DNA from 3 places in the Pseudarthrobacter sp. 05T312 genome. Region 1 is predicted to be linked to each of the others. Evidence: predicted binding sites of a transcription regulator. Region 1 holds the regulator's gene; each other region holds the start of a gene.

Region 1 (7,869 bases):
AGACTGCCCTCTCCTACCAGCCGGACCACATCAGCGCCTACGCGCTGATTGTGGAGGACGGCACCAAGCTGGCCGCGCAGATGCGCCGCGGCGAGGTGCCGGGAATTGACGACGACGACCACGCCGACAAGTACGAACTCGCCGACCAGCTCATCACCGATGCAGGGCTCGGCTGGTATGAGGTCAGCAACTGGGCGCGGAGTCCGGAGCACGCGTGCCGCCACAACCTGGCCTACTGGCGTGGCGACGATTGGTGGGGCATCGGCCCCGGCGCGCACTCGCACGTGGGCGGGGTGCGCTGGTGGAACGTGAAGCACCCGTCCGCGTATGCCAACCGCCTGTCCCAGGGGCATTCGCCTGCGGCGGGCCGGGAAACCCTTGACGCCGAAACCAGGAACATGGAGCGGGTGATGCTGGAAGCGCGCCTGCAGTCAGGCCTTGAGGTTTCGGCCCTCAGCGCCGGAGGAAGGCACCAGGTTGCAGGGCTCATTGCTGACGGCCTGGTGGAGCCGGCCGCCGCTTTCCAGGGCCGCCTTGTCCTTACGCTGAAGGGCAGGCTCCTGGCGGACGCCGTGGTCCGCCGCGTCCTTCCGGACTGACGGCCGCCGGCGCGTCCAAGGGGAGGGCCCGCTCCGCTACTTGATCCAGCGCAGGTTGTACTGGTAGCGGTGCGGCTGGCCCTTGTTGACGTGGATCCCTGCGGCCACGGAGAAGCAGGTCAGCGCGACCCAAATCAGGGTTGCGATCACGGCGAAGATGTTGCCCACGTAGGGAATGAACACCAGGATGTTGGCCAGGACGGCGGCGATGGTGGGGGGCAGGCTGAAGTTCAGTGCCTCTTTGGATTCCTGCGCGGTGAACGGCCCGCGGTGGCGGAAGATCAGGTAGATCAGCAGCGAGGGCACGCAGCCAAGGATCCCGCCGAAATGTGCCAGCGTGGCCCATTGGCGGTCCTCGCTGGCCGTGAGCGGCAGGGCATTGGCGGGGACGCCATGGTACTCGGAGCGGCCTTGGCCGTCCCTGTGATCACGTGCGTTTTCTGCCACAGTCTGTTCCTTCGGAGATGCAAGTGGTGCTGACGTCAAATACGGGTGCGGTGTGCAATACCCCTGGGAGAGCCGGCATTGCACTATCAAGAATACTGGCTCCGGGGGCAGTGTCCGCCCTTCAGGGCACGGTGAGGAAGTCGATGACTTCCTCAACCCGCCCCAGCAGCGATGCTTCCAGGTCGGCGTATGTGCGGACGGCACCCAGCAGTTTCTGCCATCCGAGGCCGATGTCTTCCTTGGTGGCGTGCGGCCAGCCGAAGGCTTTCAGGATCCCGGTCTTCCAGTCCTGTCCACGGGGCACGGCAGGCCACTTGTCGATGCCCAGCACCGCCGGCCGGATAGCCTGCCAGACATCAACGTAGGGGTGTCCCACGATCAGGACATTCCCGGCCGCGCCGGGGGAGGCCATAACGGCGTCGGCGATGCGGGACTCCTTCGAATCCGGAACGAGGTGGTCCACGAGGACGCCGAGCCGCCGGCCGGGACCGGGGTTGAAGCCGGCAACCGCAGCGGCGAGATCGTCGATGCCGTGCAGGGGTTCGACGACGATGCCCTCTACCCGAAGGTCGTCGCCCCAGACCTTTTCCACCAGTTCGGCGTCGTGCTTGCCCTCCACCCAGATACGGCTTGCCTTGGCCACCTGGGCCCGCTGGCCGGCGACCCGGACAGAACCGGAGGCCGTCCTGCCGGCGACCGGACCGCCGGCAGCCGGACGTGGTGCCGGGGGCACGAGCCTGATGGGCCGGCCCTCCAGGAGGAAACCGAAACCCAGCTTGAAGGACCGGGACTTCCCGCGCCGGTCCTCCAGGGCAACCACGTGCATCCCTCCGGATTTTTCCACCCGCGTCACGGCACCCACCCAGCCTGACTGCACATCCTCCAGCACCATGCCCCGCTCCACCGGCACCTCGGGCAATTCCGCTTTGGCCGGGGCGGATATGCCGCGGGGCCCCCAGTTTTGGTAATCCATGGATTCGATCCGCCTAGCGCTAGGTCCTCCGCACCGGAATTTCGCCCGGAGCGGTACCAATGCTAACAACGGGCCAAGGCATAATAGACTGTTAGCACTTAGGCATGTCGAGTGCTAACAAGGTGGCATCTGGCGGGGCATGGGCCCCGCACCGTGGATGGAGGTGGAGAGTGAGCGAGCCACGCAAACTGGAAGTGCTGCGGGCCATCGTGGAGGATTACGTCCACTCCCGCGAGCCGGTCGGGTCGAAGGCCCTGGTTGAGCGGCACCATCTTGGGGTTTCCAGCGCAACTATCCGGAACGATATGGCGGCCCTTGAGGACGAGGGATTAATCACGGCCCCCCACACCAGTGCAGGGCGGATTCCCACGGACAAGGGCTACCGCCTTTTCGTTGACCAGATCTCGGCGGTCAAGCCGCTCTCTGCAGCCGAACGCCGGGCCATCCAGTCCCTGCTTGAAGGCGCAGACGATCTCGACGACGTCCTGGACCGTACTGTCCGGCTGCTTTCCCAGCTGACCAACCAGGTGGCTGTGGTCCAGTATCCGCACCTCAGCAAGGCACTGGTGCGCCACATCGAATTCGTGCTGCTTGCCCCCCGCAAGGTGTTGGTGGTGCTCATTGCCAACAGCGGCAAGGTGGAGCAGCGGGTCATCGACGTCGGCCAGGACCTGGGCGACGACGCCGTGGCAGCACTCCGCACGCGTTTCCTCGCCGCACTGTCCGGGACGCCGCTGAGCCGGCTTGCCACGGCCCTTCCCTCCGTCGTGGCGGGCACAGCGCAGGCACACCGCCAGGCTGCGCACGCCCTGGCACTTGGCCTCGAGGGTCTGGCGCAAAACACCAGGGAGGACCGGATGGTCATGGCCGGGACAGCAAACCTGGCCCGGTCCAACGTGGACTTCCCCCTCAGCATCGGCCCCGTACTCGAGGCCCTTGAGGAGCAGGTGGTGATGCTGCGGTTGCTGAGCGAGATGGCACAGGACCACCGCGGCGTTGCCGTCAGCATCGGAAGGGAGAACCCCTACGACGGCCTGGCCGAGGCCTCGGTAGTGGCCACCGGCTACGGCCCCGACAGCGTCGCCAAGGTAGGGATCCTGGGCCCGACCAGGATGGACTACCCCACCACCATGGCCGCCGTCCGGGCAGTGGCCCGCTACCTTTCCAGGATTTTGGGGCCCTGACCCGCGCGGCCGGAGCATTCTCCGGCCGGGAACAAAGAGCCGGGCGCCCGACTGAACGCAGTACAACAAGGAAGAGATACGAACTTTGAGCAGCCACTATGACGTCCTTGGAGTCTCACCCGAAGCTACGGGCGAAGAGATCAAAAAGGCCTACCGCAAACTGGCCCGTACCCTCCACCCGGACGTAAACCCCGGTGAGGATGCCTCGGAACGCTTCAAGGCAGTAACTCACGCCTACGAGGTCCTTTCCGACCCCCAGAAGCGCCGGATCTACGACACCACGGGCAACGAGAACGGCACGGACAACGGCTTCGGCGGAGCCGGTTACGCGGGCCAGGGCTTCGCATTCCAGGACATCTTCGACACCTTCTTCGGCGCCGGGGGCAGCTCCGGCCCGGCTTCCCGCGTCCGCCGCGGCCAGGACGCCCTCATCAGCGTCCGGATCGACCTTCGCGACGCCGTGTTCGGCGTGAACAAGAAGCTCGAAGTGGACACCGCCGTCGTCTGCCCCACCTGTGAGGGATCCTGCTGCCGGCCCGGCACGCACCCCGAGCGCTGCGACATCTGCGGCGGCAGCGGCCAGGTCCAGCGGGCCGTCCGCTCCATTCTTGGCCAGGTCATGACGGCGGCCCCCTGCGGCACCTGCGAAGGGTTCGGCACCGTCATCAAGGACCCCTGCAACGAATGCAGCGGCCAGGGCCGAATCCGCAGCCGGCGTTCGCTGACCATCAAGGTACCCGCCGGCGTGGCCACCGGAACCAGGATCCAGCTCTCCGGGCAGGGCGAGGCGGGACCTGCCGGCGGCCCCGCCGGCGACCTGTACGTGGAAATCCGTGTCAACAATGACGCCACCTATGTGAGGGAAGGCGATGACCTTCACGCCACCCTGCACATCCCGATGACTGCCGCCGCCCTGGGCACCGACGTCAACCTGGAAACCTTCGACGGCACCCAGGACATCGACGTCAAGCCCGGAACCCAGTCCGGCGAGATCATCACCCTGCGCGGCCTGGGTGTCACCCACCTGCGCGGCTACGGCCGCGGGGACCTGAAGGTCCACCTCCAGGTGGACACGCCGGCCAAGCTCGACCCGGCGCAGGAGGACCTCCTCCGGCAGCTCGCCAAGCTTCGCGGGGAACAGATCACCGAGGGAAAGCTCGCCGCCAGCGGTGGCATGTTCGCCAAGCTTCGGGACCGGTTCGGTAACCTGTAGCGGTGAGCAATCCCGTCTTCTTCACACCCGCCGGCTCGCTGGCCGGAATGGTCCCTGGCGGCCATTTTGTCCTGGACGGTTCCGAGGCACGCCACGCCGTGACGGTCAAACGGCTGTCGCCGGGAGAGTCGGTGGACATCGTCGACGGCGCCGGCACCCGCATGACCGGAAAAATCGTCGCAGCTGCCCCTTCCGGTCTCGAAGTGGAGTGCGGCGCCGTGGCCACGGATGAAAGGCCGGACGTCCGGCTGGTACTGGTCCAGGCGCTGGCCAAGGGTGACCGCGACGAGCTGGCAATCGAGACGGCCACCGAACTGGGGATCGACGCCGTCGTACCGTGGCAGTCCGAACGGTCGATCGTCCGTTGGAAGGGCGACAGGGCCGCCCGCGCCCATGCGAAGTGGGAATCTGCCGTGGCGGCGGCCGCGAAACAGGCGCGCCGGGCCTGGATTCCCGAAGTCCGGGCTGCGGTTGAAACGGCAGGGCTCTCCGCTGCCGTGGAGGCCGCTGACCTGGCGGTCATCCTCCACGAAGACGCTGTGCGCCCGATGCGTGCTGTCCTTCAGGAGTGGCAGGGGAGTGCCCCGGCCGGGATCCGGGAAGTCCTGTTGATTGTCGGTCCGGAGGGTGGCATCAGCCCGCGGGAAGTAACGAAACTTTGCGACAAAGGCGCCGTGACTGCCCTGTTGGGGCACCACGTCCTGCGGTCCTCCACAGCCGGTCCGGCCGCCGTCGTGCTGGCAAGCGACATCCTTGGCCGGTGGGCCGCTACCTGACCTTGAAGGACCTCGTGTCCTCATTGCGGTCCGGCTCCCCGCCGGAACCTGCCTGGGCCACCCGGAGCTCGTAGTCGCCCGGTGGCAGGTTGAGCGCCAGCGTGAAAACTCCCGCCTGCCCCTGGGCGGCGGCCGCCGTGGTCTCTCCGGTCAGGAAGGGCGTTTTGCTGCCGCCGTCCCCGGACTGCAGGATTTGCCAGTGCAGCTTTGCCCCCGGCGACGTGCTGCGGCCGGTGATCTTTACGCTGCCGCTGGGCACCTCGGTGTTTTCCTGGGGATCGATGATCCAGACCGGCGCCACCAGGCCGGCGGCCCGGGTCATCAGTGCGCCCAGCTGGACTTTTCCGAACGCCACGTAGTCCGTGTGGCCGTCCACCAGGATCCGCACCCGGATCTGCTGCCCGGTGTCGATCAGGCCCGAGCTCGCGGCGGCTGCGGTGGCCGTGTAGATCAGCTGCTGGATGGCCCGGGCCGCCATATCAGCGTCGAGGTTGCTGTTGAACGCATCAGCGGAGACGTCAACGGTGATGATGTCCTTGCCCGAAATGGACGTAGCCAGTTTGTCCGGATTCTGCCACGGCGTGAAGAAATCAGGGTCAAGCGGTTTCTCTGACATCATGGCGCGCAGGGCCCGTGTCACCGGGTTTTCCTGCTCCGGGACGTCCCGGAACTCGCGGTAGAGGAAGACGTTCCCGCCCGTGCGGCCGATCCAGTAGACAGGCGCCTTGTTAGAGGACTGGGTGGTTTCCAGCGGGGCGCTGGTGGAGGGTGCGTCCGGCATGGTGCCGCCGGTGGCCGGGACCGAGGCGACGGTCCCCGTAGGGGCTGGTCCGCCTTCGGCAGTGCAGGCAGCGAGCACCGGAACGAGCACCAGGATTCCCGCGAGGACGGCCGGGCGCAGGCGGCCCAGGGGTCGTCCTGCCCTTTCGGGCACAGAGGTTTCCGGCACTGTCCTGCCCTTGTCCTTTCATGGCGTGGCGGGCCGATCCCCCTGGCGGCCTGGCGTTCCAGCAGATGCTGCTGGATTTCCAGCATTGCACAGGGGAGGGCCGCCCCAACCGCACTTTTGCCTCCCCGGCCGCAACTGCAACGGGAACGATATGAGGCCGATATGAAGTTGATACCAAACGCTGCTTTTCGTTGCCGGCGGACGGCCCTTCAGGGTGGCGGAGGTGCAGGTCACTGGCCCGCAAAGTATCCGGCCGGGGCGTGTGCTGGCGTAAGATAAAGGGATCGCTGGCAGGGTGCTCCGTGCAACGGGCACCGGCTGCAGCAAACAACTGATGTCGATCTTCGAGGGGACCACGGGCCTGCGGGCCAGCACCATGACTGAATCAGCAAATGGTAAGCGCCGGCTCAACACGGGCGATGGCAGTCCGGGGGAATTCCCGCACTCCCTTCCCGGCATCCGGACCGAAGTAGTCCTCTTCGAGAACTCAGACCAGATGGTTCAGTCGCTCGGCAGCCATGACGAGGCGCTGCGGTTCATCGAGGAGCAGTTCCCGGACGTCAACTTCCATGCCCGCGGCAACGAACTGTCCATCAGCGGACCGGTCAGCGACGTTCCCCGCATCATGCGGCTCCTCCAGGAGGTCCGTGGCCTTGTGGCCCGCGGCACCGTCATCACCCCCGCGGTGCTGCAGCAGCTGGTGGCGCTCCTGCGCACGCAGTCACTGCAGAATCCCGTGGACGTGCTGACCCACGACATCCTCTCCAGCCGCGGCCGGACCATCCGGCCCAAGACGCTCAACCAGAAGACCTACGTTGACGCCATTGACGCCAACACGGTGATCTTCGGCATCGGTCCGGCCGGTACCGGCAAGACCTACCTGGCCATGGCGAAAGCCGTCCAGGCACTGCAGCAGAAGGAAGTCAGCCGGATTATCCTGACGCGCCCCGCGGTGGAGGCTGGCGAGCGGCTCGGGTTCCTGCCCGGTACGCTCAGCGACAAGATCGACCCCTACCTGCGCCCCCTTTACGACGCCCTGCACGACATGATGGACCCGGAATCCATTCCACGGCTCATGGCTGCCGGCACCATCGAAGTGGCACCCCTCGCCTACATGCGGGGACGTACCCTCAACGACGCCTTCATCATCCTCGACGAGGCCCAGAACACCACGCCGGAACAGATGAAAATGTTCCTCACCCGGCTAGGGTTCGGGTCCAAGATGGTGGTCACCGGAGACGTGACCCAGGTGGACCTTCCCTTTGGGACGCGTTCCGGGCTGCGGATCGTCGAAGAAATCCTCCAAGGCATCGAGGGCGTGAACTTCTCCGTCCTGGACGCCGCCGACGTCGTCAGGCACAGGCTCGTTGGCGACATCGTCAACGCGTACAGCATCTGGGACGAAGCCCAGCGGAACCGGGTCAAGCATTCAGCAAGCCGCGAAAAACGGGGGGAACACGCGTGAGCATCGAGGTCAACAACGAGTCCGGCATCCAAGTGGATGAATCCGCGCTTGTGGCCCTGTCGCGGTACATCTTCGAACAGCTCTACATCCATCCGCAGGCCGAACTTTCCATCCTCCTTGTGGATGAGCCGGCCATGGAGAAGCTGCACATCGAACTGATGGACGAACCGGGCGCCACCGATGTGCTCTCCGTTCCCATGGACGAATTGACCCCCGGAACACCGGGCCGGCCCACGCCCCAGGGCATGCTGGGCGACATCGCC
Region 2 (7,869 bases), on a different contig from region 1:
GCCCCTGGATAGACAGGGACCAGAAGTGCTGCAGCGGGCTGGCACCGGCATGGTCCTGCGCGTAATAGTCCACCGACAACTCCGCAAGGAGCCAGTTCTGGTTGTACAGCAGGGACGCCCAGGCCTGGTCCAGTACCTGCGGCCAGCGGCCCTGCGGCAGGATCAGCCAGGTGCCGGCCAGCACCCCGAGGATCACCACGACGGCGGCGGGCAGCAGCCGCTTGAACAGGTGCAGCCAGTGCGCCAGCAGCTGGAAGGGTTTGCCTGACTCGGCTTTCCGGACGAACGACAACGTGAGCAGGAAGGCCGAGATGAGCAGGAAGATGTCTACGCCGCCGGACACACGGCCCAGCCAGACGTGGTAGGCCACGACCATTAGGACAGCCAGCGCCCGGAGCCCCTGGACTTCGGGCCGGAAGGTGGGCTTCCGTCGGCGGACAGCCGGGCCGGATTCAGGTGCCTTCGGGGCTTCCGATACCGACACTAGAAACCCCTCACAACACCCGCCAGCCAAAGCATCAAGCCTAGCCAACGGCGCCCACATCGGCGAATCAACGCTGGTGTTCCGGCTAAGCTGGCCCCAAACGGCGAAGGGAGCAGGTGTGGTTGTCCAGCTGCGGATCTGCGTGCCCGGGGAGCTGTCCGCCGTCACCGTGCAGACCTGCCGCGACCACCGGGGAACGGCGGAAGTAGCGCTGCTCCAGGGTGCGGCCGTAGTACCGGATGGCGATGTCATCGAGGTGCTGGTTGCCCGGGAGTCCGTGGAGGAACTGCTCGAAAAGCTCGAAGTCCTGAAGATCCAGGACGTGGGTTCGATTTCCATGGCCACCCCTGAACTCGTGCTGTCCAAAAGCGCTGACCGGGCTGAGCGCGCCGCTCCCGGGGACGGCGCAGACGCAGTGATTTGGGATGACGTCACCCGGCAAACCGGTGAAGATTCACGCCTGACCTGGAACTTCCTTGCCTTCCTGGTGCTGGCAACCCAACTGGCCGGCATCGGCATCGTGACGGACTCCCCCATAGCCATTGTCGGTGCCATGGCGGTGGGGCCCGAGTTCGGACCACTGGCCGCCCTTGCCGTCTCGCTGGCCACCAGGCAGTGGAAACTGGGGCGCCGCGCCGCCGTCGCCCTGGCTGTCGGTTTCCCCGTTGCCATGCTGCTGGCGGCACTCACGGCATGGCTTTCGGTTCCCCTCGGTCTCTTCCCACGCGATGCCCTGGACAAAGGCTCGGCAGTGGAGTTCATCTACCACCCCGGGCCGTATTCATTGATCGTGGCCGTGCTGGCGGGGATCGCCGGCATGCTGTCCATCATCGGACGCCGCTCGGCCGCACTGATCGGCGTCTTCATCTCCGTGACCACCGTGCCGGCGGCCGGCTACGTGGCGGTGGCCCTGGTGCTGGGTGAATACCAGAAGGCCGCAGGCTCCGCGCTGCAACTGCTGCTCAACCTCGTGGGCATCGTTGTGGCAGCCGTCGCGGTCCTCCTCTTCTACCGGAGAATCACCCGTCGGCTGCCGGACGGCGTGGCACGCAGCCTGAAACGCCAGCGCAACGGGTCCCGGCGCCAGGCCTGATCCGGAAGTCTGTCGCTATGGCCGCAGCAAAGCCCGCAGTGCCTGGATGGTGTCCGCTTCAGCCGGGGCCTTGTCCTCCCGGTAGCGCTTGACCCGGGCAAACCTCAGCGCGATCCCGCCGGGGTAGCGCGGTGACTGCTGCACCCCGTCGATGGCTATTTCGACGACGGTGACCGGCTCAACCCATACGGTGCCGGCGGTGCGCCGCACCTCAAGCTCCTGGAACCGTCCGGTCTGCCAGCGCAGCAATTCATCGGTAAGGCCTTTGAACGTCTTGCCCACCATCACGTAGCCGCCCGGTTCGCCGAACTCCCCGGCAGGGTCAAGGGCACCAAGGTGCAGGTTGGACAGCATCCCTGTCCGGCGTCCAGAGCCCCATTCGCAGGCAAGCACCACCAGGTCATAGGTGTGGACCGGTTTCACCTTCACCCAGTTGGATCCGCGCCGGCCGGCAGCATAAGCCGAGCCGATGGCTTTCACCACCACGCCCTCGTGGCCCGCGGCCAGGGCATCCTGCGAAACCCGCTCAGCGACCTCGGGGTCGGCGGTGACCTCCCCCGGGATCCGGTGTGCGGGGGCCACCCGCTCCAGGATGTCGATGCGGGTGGCCAGAGGTTCGTCCAGCAGGTCACGGCCGTCGATGTGCAGCACGTCGAAGAACCAGGGGTGCAGCAAGGTTTCCCTGACTGCGTCGGCACCAAAGCGGGACATGGTTTCCTGGAAGGGCCGCGGCGCACCCTCCTCATCCAGGGCGAGGGTTTCGCCATCGAGGATCACGTCCTGCACCGGCAGCCCGCGGACCAGGTCCACCACCTCGGGCAGGCGGTGCGTGACCTCCGCAAGGTTGCGGGTGAAGATCCGTACCTCGCTGCCGGACCGGTGCACCTGGATGCGGGCGCCGTCGAGCTTGAATTCCACCGAGGCCTCCCCCGTCGCTTCCAGGGCGGCAGCCGCGCTGCCGGCGGTGGCCGCGAGCATGGGCTGCACCGGGCGGCCCACCACCAGGCCGACGGCGTCAAGCTCGGCCGGGGTGCCGGTCAGCGCAAGGAGCGCCGTCCCGCCGAGGTCGCCGGACAGCATGGCCGCACGCCGCACGGCGTCGAGGGGCCGGTCGGAGGCGCGGGCGACGGCGTCCGTCAGCACTCCTTCCAGGGCACCGGTGCGCAATTCTCCAAGCAGGACGCCGGCGATGAACAACTGTTCCGGTTCGGTGGCGGCCGCCATGAGCGTCCCGAGGATGGCGGCCCGTTCCGCACCCGACCCGCTGCCCGATGTAGCCAGGAGACGGTCCAGAGCGGCATCGAAGTCCGACACGGTGAGGCGTGGCTCCGCTGCCGGTTCTTCCTTGGCCGCCGCCACCGCGCTCCAGCCCACCCCTACCCGGCCCTGGCGGGGCTTGGCACTGAGCAAGCCCACCGCCGTCGGGATCTCCGCCGGTTCCAGCCGGCGCAGCAGGTGGGCCAGGGCATCCACCTTTGCCAGCCGGGAACGGGTTGATGCGACGGCCTTAGTGGTGTCCACAAGCTCGAGGAGCAGCATGGCACCATCCTGCCACGGGCACTGGACCGGGACACTGGACAGCGGGCGGGCGCGGGTCCACAATGTGCGCGTGGGGATCATCGTGGCGAACCTGTTCATCACCCTCGACGGCGTCTACCAGGCGCCCGGCGGCCGTGAAGAAGACCCCGAGGGCGAATTCTCCTTCGGCGGCTGGCAGGCCCCCGTGTCCGACGACGAATCCGGTGCCTCGATAGCAGCCGAGATCGGCCGGATGGATGCCCTGCTGCTCGGCCGGAGGACCTATGACATCTTTGCCTCCTACTGGCCGCACCAGTCCGGTGACATCGCCGATGCCCTGAACCGCGTGCCCAAGTACGTTGTCTCCGCCACGCTGGCGGACCCGGACTGGGCCGGCACCACAGTCCTGCCGGATGCCGCGGCGGCGGGCCGGCTCCGGGAGGAGCACCGGGAAACCCATATGTTCGGCAGCGGCGTCCTGATCCGGTCCCTCCTGGCTGCCAATGTGCTGGACCGCCTGCACCTCTGGCTGTACCCCGTGGTCCTGGGCCAGGGAAAGCGCCTTTTCGACGCCGGAACGGTTCCCTCCACTTTCACGCTGGCCGAGCAGGCCCGCAGCTTCCCCAAGGGTGCGGTGTCTCTGGTGTACGAGCGTGCCGGAGAAGTTGAGACGCGGGAGATGGACGCCGGCTAGTCCCCACCGCCCCCTAACCTCGCTTCGCTCGGCCAGGGAACCTTGGCGGCGTGGGCCCACCCACCGCCCCCTAACCTCGCTTCGCTCGGCCAGGGAACCTTGGCGGCGTGGGCCCAGCCACCGTCCAGGACAACAACGCAAAAGGCTGGCCCGGCAGATGCCGGACCAGCCTTTTCAGCGGTAAGCCGCCAGGGCGCAGCGTTAGTGGCTGTGGCCTGCGTGCTCGTCCTCTTCGGCAGGCTTCTCCACGACCAGGGTCTCGGTGGTGAGAACCAGGGCGGCGATGGAGGCCGCGTTGCGGAGGGCTGCACGGGTGACCTTGACCGGGTCGATGACGCCCGCGGCGATCAGGTCCTCGTACTCGCCGGACTTGGCGTTGAAGCCGTTGTTGGTCTCAAGGTCGGCAACCTTGGAGGTGACAACGTAGCCATCGAAGCCGGCGTTCTGGGCAATCCAGCGCAGCGGCTGCACCAGTGCGCGGCGGACGATGCCCACGGCTGCGGCGGCGTCGCCTTCGAGGGCCTTGACGGAAGCATCCTCATCCAGTGCCTTGAGGGCGTGGATCAGGGCGGAGCCGCCGCCGGCAACGATCCCTTCTTCGAGGGCAGCGCGGGTGGAGGACACGGCGTCCTCGATGCGGTGCTTCTTTTCCTTCAGCTCAACCTCGGTGGCAGCGCCGACCTTGATGACGCCGATACCGCCGGCCAGCTTGGCCAGGCGTTCCTGGAGCTTCTCGCGGTCCCAGTCGGAATCGGTGCGGGTCAGCTCGGCGCGCAGCTGGGCTACGCGTGCAGCTACGTCCTCGGCCGAACCGGCGCCGTCCACGATGGTGGTGTTGTCCTTGGTGACGGTGATGCGGCGGGCGGTACCCAGCACCTCCAGGCCCACGGAGTCCAGGCTGAGGCCCAGTTCCGGGGAGACAACCTGCGCACCGGTGAGGGTGGCGATGTCCTGCAGCATGGCCTTGCGGCGGTCGCCGAAGCCGGGAGCCTTGACGGCCACGACGTTCAGGGTGCCGCGGATGCGGTTGACGATCAGCGTGGACAGGGCCTCGCCCTCAACGTCCTCGGCGATGATGAACAGCGGCTTGGAACTCTGCAGCGCCTTTTCGAGCAGCGGCAGGAATTCCTGGATCGAGGAGATCTTGCCCTGGTTGATCAGGATGAGTGCGTCCTCGAGGACTGCTTCCTGGCGCTCCGCGTCGGTGACGAAGTACGGGGACAGGTAGCCCTTGTCGAACTGCATGCCCTCGGTGAGGACCAGTTCGGTCTGGGTGGTGGAGGACTCTTCGATGGTGATGACACCATCCTTGCCCACCTTGCCGAAGGCCTCGGCGAGCAGTTCGCCGATTTCGTCGCTCTGCGCCGAGATGGCGGCAACGTTGGCTACCTGGGTGCCTTCGACCGGGCGGGCGTTCTCCAGCAGGCGGGCGGCCACGGCCTCAACCGCAACCTCGATGCCGCGCTTGATCTGGCCGGGGGCAGCGCCGGCTGCAACGTTGCGCAGGCCTTCCTTGACCAGCGCCTGTGCCAGGACCGTGGCGGTGGTGGTGCCGTCGCCGGCAACATCGTTGGTCTTGGTGGCTACTTCCTTGGCCAGCTGTGCGCCAAGGTTCTCGTAGGGGTCGTCCAGCTCGACTTCGCGGGCGATGGTGACGCCGTCGTTCGTGATGGTGGGGGCACCCCACTTCTTGTCCAGGACGACGTTGCGGCCGCGGGGGCCGAGCGTCACCTTGACGGTGTTCGCGAGCTTGTCGATGCCGGCCTCAAGGGACCGGCGGGCAGCGTCGTTAAACGCAAGCTGCTTTGCCATGGTTTTGTCCTTTCAAAGACAGAAACCCCGCGCTGCCGGCCAGCGTGAGCATGGCCGGCAGCACGGGGATCCGGAAGAGTTACTTGACGACGATTGCCAGGACGTCGCGGGCGGACAGCACGAGGTACTCGGTGCCGCCGGTCTTGACTTCGGTTCCGCCGTACTTGGAGTAGATGACGACGTCGCCAACGGCTACGTCAACGGGAACGCGGTTGCCATCTTCGAAGCGGCCGGGGCCTACGGCGACAACTTCGCCTTCCTGCGGCTTCTCCTGTGCGGAGTCCGGGATGACCAGGCCGGAAGCCGTGGTCTGCTCGGCTTCGAGCGGGCGGACAACAATACGATCCTCAAGAGGCTTAATAGAGACCGACACTCGGACCTCTCCTTTTCGTCAGCAAATTCGTGGACTGGAAAGCTTTCCGCCGTAGCTGGCAAACCGTCGTCGCGGTGCCGGCAGCAGCCTGGCTGGCAGCTCTTCATGTGTTAGCACCCTCCTAGGGAGAGTGCTAATGAAGACTCTATGTATGAGTTAGCACTCGGTCAAGGTGAGTGCCAACGTTTCGTCATGGGCGTACAGCCCGGGGCGGACGACGGCAGGTGGCCGGGGACGCGAAATGGCGCCCTGTCCCTACCGGCCCAGGTCGTCGAAGTCCACGTCCTCGCCGCCCTCCGTGTCGCTGCCGCCCTGCTTCCGTCCCCGGAAGAGCACCCAGCCGGACACCGCTGCGGCGAGCAGCGCAGCAACGAGGAAGAAGATGCTTCCGGCCCGCGCGCCGTCGTACAGCCCGCGGATGTCCCTGGCCTCCTGGGTGTTGTCCTGGACGTCGTTGCCGCCTACCGAGTAAACGGTGGCGTTGAACGTATCGAGCAGGAAGATGATCACCAGCAGCGCGATGCAGACCACGGCCACGACGGCCGCGGCAATCAGGACCGGCCGGGCGAACCTGGCCGGGCCGCGGTCACGCGATTCGTGGTCATCGGGCTCGCGGGTGGCTGCGCTCTCATCCATGGTTTCAACAGTATCCGCATCCCGCCCACCCGCTCCTCCACTAGGCTGGAACCCATGGCTCACGCTCCCCAGGACCAGATGGCACAGGACCAAATCGCACCGTTGCTGACCCCCGAGGGCTGGGAGTTGCTGGCATCCCTGGGCCCGTACCGGGATGAGGACTCGTTCGAGCTCAACACAGCACTCCGGAAGGCCGGGCACCCTGCAGGGCTTGTCTCGGCCGTCCTGACTCAATCGCGGCTGCGCACCAAGGCGGAGTCAAAATTCGGCGAGTTCGCCCGCCAGATGCTCTTCACGCAGGCCGGTCTGGAACAGGCAACGCGCCTGAATGTGGCCGCCCACCACGCCCAGCGGTTCGCCGCCGCCGGCATCAGCCATGTGGCGGACCTGGGCTGCGGCCTGGGCGCCGATTCCCTGGCCCTGGCGTCCCTGGACATCAACGTCACCGCCGTCGAAATGGACGAGACCACCGCGGCCTGCGCCACCGTGAACCTCATCCCTTTCCCCAACGCCACAGTGGTCCATGCTGACGCCGCGTCCGTCCCCCTCGACGGGATGGACGGCGTCTGGCTGGACCCCGCCCGGCGGGTCACCTCCACCTCGGGCACCAAGCGGATCTGGGACCCCGAAGCCTTCTCCCCGCCGTTGTCCTTCGTGGAATCGCTGGCTGCCCAAGGCAAGGCAGTAGGCGTGAAGATGGGCCCGGGCATGCCGCACGAATCCGTGCCGGCGGCCTGCGAGGCGCAGTGGGTGTCGGTGGCCGGTGACGTCACGGAGGTGACCCTGTGGTTCAACGCCGTGCGCCGCCCTGGAGTCCGGCGCGCCGCGTTGGTCCTGGGACCGCAGGCACCTGCGGAGCTGACCAGCGCCGAGGACTTCGGCGCGGGCCCGGCCGCACCGGTGGGCCCGGTGGAGGGGTACCTGTACGAACCGGACGGCGCCGTAATCCGCGCCGGACTGGTGGCGGATGTGGCGCTGCAGCTCGGCGGCCACCTGGTGGACGAGCACATCGCCTACATCTGCGCTCCCGGACTCCTGGCCACCCCGTTCGCCCGGGCCTACAAGGTTTTGGAGGTCATGCCGTACAACGTCAAGGCGCTGAAGGCCTGGGTAAAGCAGGAGGGCATCACCGTGCTGGACATCAAGAAGCGCGGCACGGCGGTCACCCCGGAAGAGCTGCGGAAGCAGCTGCTGCCCGGCGGAAAGAACGCGAAGAAGGGCGGCAAGTCGGCCACCCTGGTCCTGACGCGCATCGGTGA
Region 3 (7,869 bases), on a different contig from region 1:
GGCGAAGGTGCAGCCAACATCAAGAGCCACCACAATGTGGGCGGCCTCCCCGAGGACCTGCAGTTCGAGCTCGTTGAGCCGCTGCGCGCACTGTTCAAGGATGAGGTCCGCGCCGTGGGCGCCCAGCTCGGCTTGCCGCAGGAAATCGTCGGCCGCCAGCCGTTCCCCGGCCCAGGCCTCGGCATCCGGATCGTCGGCGACATCACCAAGGAGCGGCTGGACCTGCTCCGCAAGGCCGACGCCATCGCCCGCGCCGAGCTGACCGCCGCAGGCCTGGACAACGAAGTATGGCAGATGCCCGTGGTCCTGCTCGCGGACGTCCGCAGCGTGGGCGTCATGGGCGACGGCCGCACCTACGGCCACCCCATCGTGCTCCGCCCGGTGTCCTCCGAGGACGCGATGACCGCCGACTGGTCACGCCTGCCGTACGACCTGCTGGCACGCATCTCCAACCGGATCACCAACGAGGTTGACGGCGTCAACCGGGTGGTGCTGGACGTCACCAGCAAGCCGCCGGGAACCATCGAGTGGGAATAGCATCCTAGTGGCCGGCCTCCGTCAGCGGGGGCCGGCCACTGCTTTTTCCCAGCGAATTCCTCCGCAATTTCCCGTGCCCCAGTGTTGCGGTCTCTCAAGTCCGGCGCCGGAGCGGCTACTCTCGAATCTATGCCGGTATGGTCCAGGGCGTCACGTGCAAACGCAGAAAAGAAGGCAGAAGTGTCAGTTGGTCAAGGCCACCCGGAAGGCTCGGAAGAGCTTCGTAAATGGCTGTCCGGGCTCAAACCCGTCACCGGCGCGGACACGATGCTGCGCTTCACCAAGACGCCGGAAGGTTCCATCGACCTCACTTCGGCGCACCCCTCAGGCCTCGCCCAGCTCATGGCCGGGCGCCGCACACGCCTGTCCACCCTGATCCGTGACCGCCAGCAGTATGTGGTGGCGGCAAGGGCGTCACGCAACATCCGGTCCAAGATCTTCGAACTCGCCAACGACCGCGGCATCGACGCCGGGTACCTGTCCGCCGGCACCGTGGTGTGGACGTCCGCCGTCGGCGGCAAACCCCAGCGCGTCTCCGCTCCGGTCATGCTGACCGCCATCTCCCTCACGGTCCGGCCGGGAGAGGATGACTTCGAACTGCAGCTCACCGAACAGGCCCAGATCAATCCCGCCCTCGTGCGGCACTTGAAAAACATCCACGGGATCGTGTTCGACGTCAATGCAGTGACCCGCCTGGCCTACAGCACCGCCCGGTTCGACCCCCAGCCCGTCCTGGACCGGCTGGCCACCCTGATCCGGCCCATCCACGGCGCCGAAACCCAGCACAACCTGCTGGTCTCCACCTTTGCCGACCTGTCCGGGAACCTGGACGACCCCTGGATCAACGATTCCAACCCCATCGTCTCCGCTCTGGCCACTGCCGCCGGCGGTGAAGTAGTGGATGTCGTGCAGCCGGATCCGTCCCGCTTCCCGCACCTGGACAACAGGCACCCCAAAGACGAGCTGCTGCTGCTGGACGCCGATACGGACCAGCAGTACGTGGTCGACGCCGCCCGGGCGGGCGACTCCCTGGTAGTCAGCACCCCGCCGGGAACCGGCCAGACCCAGACAGCCATCAACACGATCGGCGCCCTGGTGGATGCCGGCAAGACGGTGCTGGTGGTGGGCGACCGCCGCGCCAGCCTGAACGAGGTTTCCGGGCACCTGGAGACGTTGGGATTGGAGTCAATCCTCTTCCAACTGACCGGGAACGTCACCGCCCAACAGCTGAAGGGCCAGCTGGTCCGGGCAATCGTCCGCAACGAAAAGTCGTTGGAACCGCAGCTTGGGAACCTCCACACCACCCTGACCGAACACCGCCATGCCCTGATGGATCACGTCGCATCGCTGCACAACGTTCGCGAGCGGTGGGGCTGCTCGCCGTACCAGGCCATGCAGTCACTTGCCGAGCTCACCTCCATCCACCCCGCTCCAGCCACCACCGTCCGGCTCAAGCGCAGCGTCCTGGACAGCATCCGGGACCGTGAGGAACTGGCCGGACGCCTCCGCCGCGCCGCCGAACTGGGCAGCTTCAGCAAGGCCGCCACCACTAGCCCGTGGCACGGTGCCCGGCTGCTGACCCGCAAGGAGACCGAGGAAGCCCAGGACCTGGTCCGCTCCGTCGCCAAGAGCCTTCCCGCCCTGCGAGACCGTATGGACGCTGTTGCGGAGCATGCGGAAATCCGACTGGGCGAATCCTTCGCCGAGTGGGGCGAACAGCTTGAACTGCTGGTGGCCGTCCGCGGCAGCCTGGACAAGTTCACCCCTGACATCTTCGACCGGCCGGTGACGGACCTCATCTCCGCCACGGCGCCGTCGGCCTGGCGGCGTGAGCGCGGCATCGAGCTGACCGCGATGCAGCGCTCCAGGCTGCGCCGGGTGGCCAAGGAGTACGTGCGTCCGGGCGTCCACATCGCCGACCTGCACTCGTCCCTGGTGCTGGTCCAGGAGCAGCGTGCCCTCTGGGCGGGCTACGCCACCACCCAGCGCCACCCCGCTGTCCCGTCCGGCCTGGCCGAGATGATTTCCATGTACCGGTCCCTTGACCAGGAGCTGGCGCAGCTGGGGGAGGCGCTGCGGCATACGGAGGACGGCGGGGCACTTTCCACCGTTCCCTACGGGCAGCTGATGGAGCGCCTGGAACGCCTGGTAGCGGACACCGACACGCTGAAGACCCTGCCCGAGCGCACGCTCCTCATCGAGAACATGCGCGAACACGGCCTGGGAGAACTCCTGGCCGACCTCGCGGAACGCGAAGTTCCGGAACGATCCGTTGCCGCGGAGCTGGAGCTGGCCTGGTGGCAGTCCGCCCTGGAGGCGATGATCAGCGGCGACGACTACCTGGCCATGTCCGACGGCGACGCACTGCGCCAGCTCGAGGCAGAATACCGGCTGGCAGACAACGCGCACATTGCCAGTGGTGCCGCCCGGTTGCGGTGGGACCTGGCGGAACGGTGGCGCACGGCGATCGCTGCCCAGCCGCGCCAGGCAGACCTCCTGCGCAGCCTGCTCAAGGACGGCCGGGTCTCCCTGCCGTCCCTGACGGCCCAGGCACCGGAGCTGATCGGCACCCTGGTCCCGGTCTGGTCGGTCAGCCCTTACCTGATGACCGGACTGCTGCCGGCCGAACAGCATTTTGACGCCGTCGTCATTCTTGACGCTGAAGCAACTTCCCTGCAGGCTGTCCTGCCGTCCATTGCCCGGGCGCGGCAGGTGATTGCGTTCGGCGATCCCCGCATTGCTACGCCGCGGACGTTCACCGTAGGGGTGGAGCGGCTGGCCGCCGGAGAGTCCGCCCACCACCGCGTCGAGAGCGCCTTCACCGCGCTCTCCGCAGTGCTGCCGGTGTGGCGGCTCAACGTGGTGTACCGCGCAGTGGACGAGGACCTGGTCCTGCAGCTCAGCAAGAACTTTTACGACGGCGGCCTGCGCCGGCTGCCCGAAGGCCAGTCGGCCACGGGCCTGGACCGGTCGCTGCTGGTGGAGTACCTGCCGGACGGTACCGGCCTTCCCAGCGCCGACCACGAGGGCGTGGAGTCCGTGGTGGCGGAGGTCAACAGGGTAGTGGAGCTGGTGTTCGAGCACGCCCGCCTGCGCCCGCGGACCTCCCTGGCGGTTGTTACTGCCAGCCTGCGGCACGCCGCCAGGATTGGCGAGTCCATCAGGCTGCAGCTGTCCAACCAGCCGGGGCTTGCGGGATTCTTCGGCGCGGGCCCGGAATCCTTCCGCGTGGTGGACCTGGAACGCGCCCAGGGCCTGGTCCGCGACCACGTCATCTTCTCGCCCGGATTCGGGCGGACCCCGCACGGACGTGCGCTCCACAACTTTGGGCCGCTGTCCGCTGAAGGTGGCCGGGAGAAGTTCGCCCTGGCCATGACCCGGGCCCGCCGTTCCCTGCACGTGCTGACCTGCTTCCGGCCTGAAGACCTGGACCACACCCGGCTCACCCACGGCGCGGTGGACCTGTACGCGCTCCTGGACCGGGAAATCTCCGGCAACACGGACCTTGGTACCCCGGCATCCCGTGCTGCCGCCAGTGAACAGGCACTTGGCGCGGACCCGTTGGTGGCGGATCTGGGCGACCGGCTGCGTGCGCGTGGCGCCAGGGTCTGGCACCAATACGACGGTGCCATTGACGTGGTTGCCGCCGCGGACCCCCTGAACACGATGGGCCAGGATGATGCCGACATTCCGCGGCCCGTGGCCATCGAGTCCGACGGAACTGCGCAGTACCGCACCATGAGCGTGCGTGAGCGCAGCAGGCTGCGCCCGCAGCTGCTGGAACGCCTCGGCTGGCGGTACATGCCGCTGTGGACCATCGAGGTGTTCACGGACCCCTCGTCCTGCGCGGACCGCATTGCCGGCTACCTGGGCCTGGAAAAGATGGTGCTGCCGGGCCGTGCCAGCCAGTCCGTGGGGTTCCTTGACGATGACGTTGACCAGGCGCTCAATGGAATTGACGCTGCGCCGGCGGCGGGAGTTTCCTATCTGCCCCGGGATTCCGGTGGAGCACGTGACGGCGACGGTGGACGCCAGGAGACGGACCCCATGACTAAGGAACAGAAGCCTGCCGACGGCAGGCCTGAAGACAACGGCCGCGAGGAAGACATGCGCCAGGACGAGAACGTGAACGGACAGCAGGTAACAGCAGCTGATGGAGACGTCCCTGCCGGCCCGGCTGAAGGCACCCCGGTGTCCCGGACGGCTCCGGCCGGTACCGGAGCAGTCCTGCCCACCAAGGCCGCGGAGGACGACGCCCGCAGCTGGGGTGACCGCGATGATGACCACGACGCGTGGCTGAAGGAACAGAAGCCGCCGCACTGGGGCTGACCGCCGCCGGGTCACTGAGGGCCGACCAAAACAAAGAACAGTCTGCCTTGGGTGGAGGCTCCGGCCAGGCGGGATGACTGTTCTGCCGTGGCTGCCACCACGATGAGGCCGTCTGTCTCCGTGGTGCCCAGCCATTGTCCGCTCTGGCCGCCCTTGTTGGAGGTCCACAGCACCGGGACGGCGGACGCCAATACTTCGGAGGGGCCCTGCTGGTCGAACCCGTTGGCTGATGTAAGCACCACGTTGACCAGCTGGCCGGGGGAGACAAGTTGGATGGACGAGGCGTCGGCCATTCGCAGTGGCACCGCGGCAGATCCCGGCGGCGTCCCTGCCAGGAGGCCAGGGCCTACCAGTTGGGCATCGGATAAAAGTTGGCCCTTGCGCATCGGGGCGGCCAGCTGCTTGCCCTTGGCGGAGGCCTCATCCTGGAGGAAGCCGTCGGCGACCATGCCCGGGGGCACCTGGACCCGCGCCACATCCGCTTCGGTCACCGCTGTCCCCGCAGGCAGATCTCGGGCAGCGGCCAGGGCAGTGGCTGTGGCGAGCGGAGCGGGAGTGAGCTGCTGGACGGCGATCGCGGCGGCTGCGGACAGCAGCAGGGCAGCGGCAAGCCTGCGGTTGCGGCTCAGCCAGGCGGCGAGCCGGGCTGCAGGCGGACGTTTCCTGGGGCTGCGGCCGCCGGCGTTCGTGGGATACCTGAGGCCGGCGCGGCCACGACGGGGAAGGATGGGCATGCGCCCACGCTAACTGGGGGCGTACGCGACAGGGACCCGGGACGGCGGCTATGTGGACAAAAGCGGCCGGCGCTGGAACGCGCCGGCCGCCGTCGTGAAGACTATGTCCGTTTAGCTCGCGGCAGCTGCCGGCGCCGCAGCGGCGGGGGTGGTGGCGGGTGCGGACGGAGCCGCAGCCGGAGCGGGGGAGACGGAGCTGCCCTTGGAATCGCGGGAGTCCGTGCGGTAGAAGCCCGAACCCTTGAAGACCACGCCAACGCTGTTGAACTTCTTGCGCAACGTGCCCTGGCATTCAGGGCAGGACGTCAGGCTGCTGTCCGAGAACGACTGGACGATGTCGAAGGCGTGGCCGCAGTCCTTGCAGGCGTAAGCATATGTTGGCACTGGTGCTCCTCCTCTTGGGCAAACGAGAGGTCCCGTGCTGCCGCGTGGTAAACCATTAGCAGTCGCAGGGCCTGAGTGCTAATTCTATCACTGCGCCGCCAGCCCTGTGCTCAGGCCGCCCCCAACAGGGTCCGGTGCCCGGCAGGCGAAAGAACGGCCGGAACAGGGCGGTCGAACTCCTCTGCCGGAATGGTGCCGGCGGGCAGTAATTCATCGTCGTAAATAACAGCGGACAACGGGATTTCCTTCCCGGCCGTGGCCAGGTGCCCCAGGAATTTGTCGTAGTACCCGCCGCCTTGGCCAATCCTGTTGCCGGCAAGGTCCACGGCTGTGGCCGGAATGAAAAGCACGGACGCTTCCCCCGCGGTTTCGGGTCCGTGGCGTTGCCCGGTGGGCTCCAAAATAGGGGCATACCTGCTGCGTTCGAAGCCGGTGTCCGGCTTCCAGAACACCCAGCTCAGCTCCCGTGCGGGTTCGCATACCGGCAGCAGGACCTTGTGCCCGCTGCGGTGCAGGGCGTTGATCAGCGGCAGGGTGGGTGGCTCCTGGCCGACGCCAAGGTAGACGCACGCGATGCCGGGGAGACCGTCAGTCACCGATCCCGCCCACGCGTCGCCATGGGTGGCCAGTGCCAGGCCCGCCGCTTCAAGCTGCGCCGGCGCAAGGCCTGCCCGCCTGCGGCGATGACTGGCCCGGATCCCGTCCTTGATGGCGTTCGTCTCCTGCAGCATGCTGTCCTTCCTGCGTTGCCCGGTGGTCCGCAGCCTGCAGCCAGGGCAGTCCGGGTGCCGGCCTGTCGCGCCGGTGGTTACTGAAATAGCCGGTGGTTACTTAAATACTTGACGCTGACGTTAGATTAGTCCGGTGAACACCAGTAATCCCAGAGTCCGCAAAGCCGTCATTCCCGCAGCGGGCCTGGGCACCAGGTTCCTGCCTGCCACCAAGGCGATGCCCAAGGAAATGCTTCCCGTCGTGGACAAGCCTGCCATCCAGTACGTCGTGGAGGAAGCCGTCCACGTGGGCCTTAGTGACGTGCTGATGATCACCGGCCGCAACAAACGGGCCCTCGAAGACCACTTCGACAGGGTGCCGTCCCTCGAATCGGCCCTCCAGGACAAGGGCGATACCGAAAAGCTCGCGTCCATCCAGGCAGCCAGCCAGCTCGGTGATATCCACTACGTGCGGCAGGGCGATCCGCACGGACTGGGGCACGCCGTGCTCCGGGCAAAGCAGCATGTAGGCAATGAAGCCTTTGCCGTCCTGCTGGGCGATGACCTCATCGATGCCCGTGACGAACTCCTCAGCACCATGATTGAAGTGCAGGCCCAAACGGGCGGCTCCGTCGTCGCCCTCATCGAAGTGGAACCCTCCCAGATCAGCGCCTACGGATGCGCGGACGTCCAGGAGATCGACGGCGAAGACTACGTCCGGGTCAACCGGTTGGTGGAGAAGCCCTCGCCAGAGGAAGCGCCGTCCAACCTTGCGCTGATCGGCCGCTACGTCCTGCACCCTGCGGTGTTCGAGGTCCTTGAGCACACAAAGCCGGGCCGTGGCGGCGAAATCCAGCTGACGGATGCCCTGCAGGAACTGGCGTCCGGTGACGGCGAGGGTCACGGAGTGTATGGCGTGGTGTTCCGCGGACGCCGCTACGACACCGGCGACAAGCTGAGCTACCTCAAGGCCTGCGTCCAGCTGGCCATCGACAGCGAGGACCTGGGCCCGGGCCTGCGGGAATGGCTGCCGGGCTTCACCGCCAGCCTTTCCCAGTAGCGCCGTGCGCACTGGACCCATCTGGCCGGTCACCCTCGAGTGCGGCGACCTGGTCCTGCGGCCCATCCGCTACCGCGACAAGAAAGAGTGGAGCGAAGTGCGGTACCGGAACAGC

What was found. Region 1 encodes HrcA, which represses chaperone genes, less so after heat shock. Its sites were predicted from a motif close to TTNGCACTCGNNNNNNNCGAGTGCNAA; they were not measured.
Region 2: groES (co-chaperone GroES) is a predicted target of HrcA. The motif match lies at 6,131-6,157, and genes of this name have one in related genera.
Region 3: AC1DIP_RS02490 (FmdB family zinc ribbon protein) is a predicted target of HrcA. The motif match lies at 6,040-6,066, and genes of this name have one in related genera.

What each region holds. Positions count from the first base shown of each region.
Region 1 is NZ_JBFTLY010000004.1:37,883-45,751, reverse strand. It holds gene hemW (radical SAM family heme chaperone HemW) at 1-599, shown strand, start outside; gene AC1DIP_RS07905 (DUF4870 domain-containing protein) at 636-1,046, opposite strand; gene AC1DIP_RS07900 (DUF3097 domain-containing protein) at 1,168-2,019, opposite strand; gene hrcA (heat-inducible transcriptional repressor HrcA) at 2,190-3,203, shown strand; gene dnaJ (molecular chaperone DnaJ) at 3,289-4,416, shown strand; gene AC1DIP_RS07885 (16S rRNA (uracil(1498)-N(3))-methyltransferase) at 4,419-5,192, shown strand; gene AC1DIP_RS07880 (GerMN domain-containing protein) at 5,185-6,102, opposite strand; gene AC1DIP_RS07875 (PhoH family protein) at 6,518-7,606, shown strand; gene ybeY (rRNA maturation RNase YbeY) at 7,603-7,869, shown strand, end outside.
Region 2 is NZ_JBFTLY010000001.1:472,238-480,106, reverse strand. It holds gene AC1DIP_RS02420 (acyltransferase family protein) at 1-544, opposite strand, end outside; gene AC1DIP_RS02415 (DUF389 domain-containing protein) at 603-1,577, shown strand; gene AC1DIP_RS02410 (ATP-dependent DNA ligase) at 1,593-3,116, opposite strand; gene AC1DIP_RS02405 (dihydrofolate reductase family protein) at 3,187-3,789, shown strand; gene groL (chaperonin GroEL) at 3,991-5,601, opposite strand; gene groES (co-chaperone GroES) at 5,681-5,974, opposite strand; gene AC1DIP_RS02390 (hypothetical protein) at 6,230-6,610, opposite strand; gene AC1DIP_RS02385 (THUMP-like domain-containing protein) at 6,665-7,869, shown strand, end outside.
Region 3 is NZ_JBFTLY010000001.1:494,588-502,456, forward strand. It holds gene guaA (glutamine-hydrolyzing GMP synthase) at 1-537, shown strand, start outside; gene AC1DIP_RS02480 (AAA family ATPase) at 667-4,866, shown strand; gene AC1DIP_RS02485 (RcpC/CpaB family pilus assembly protein) at 4,878-5,600, opposite strand; gene AC1DIP_RS02490 (FmdB family zinc ribbon protein) at 5,712-5,984, opposite strand; gene AC1DIP_RS02495 (5-formyltetrahydrofolate cyclo-ligase) at 6,095-6,715, opposite strand; gene galU (UTP--glucose-1-phosphate uridylyltransferase GalU) at 6,849-7,754, shown strand; gene AC1DIP_RS02505 (GNAT family N-acetyltransferase) at 7,759-7,869, shown strand, end outside.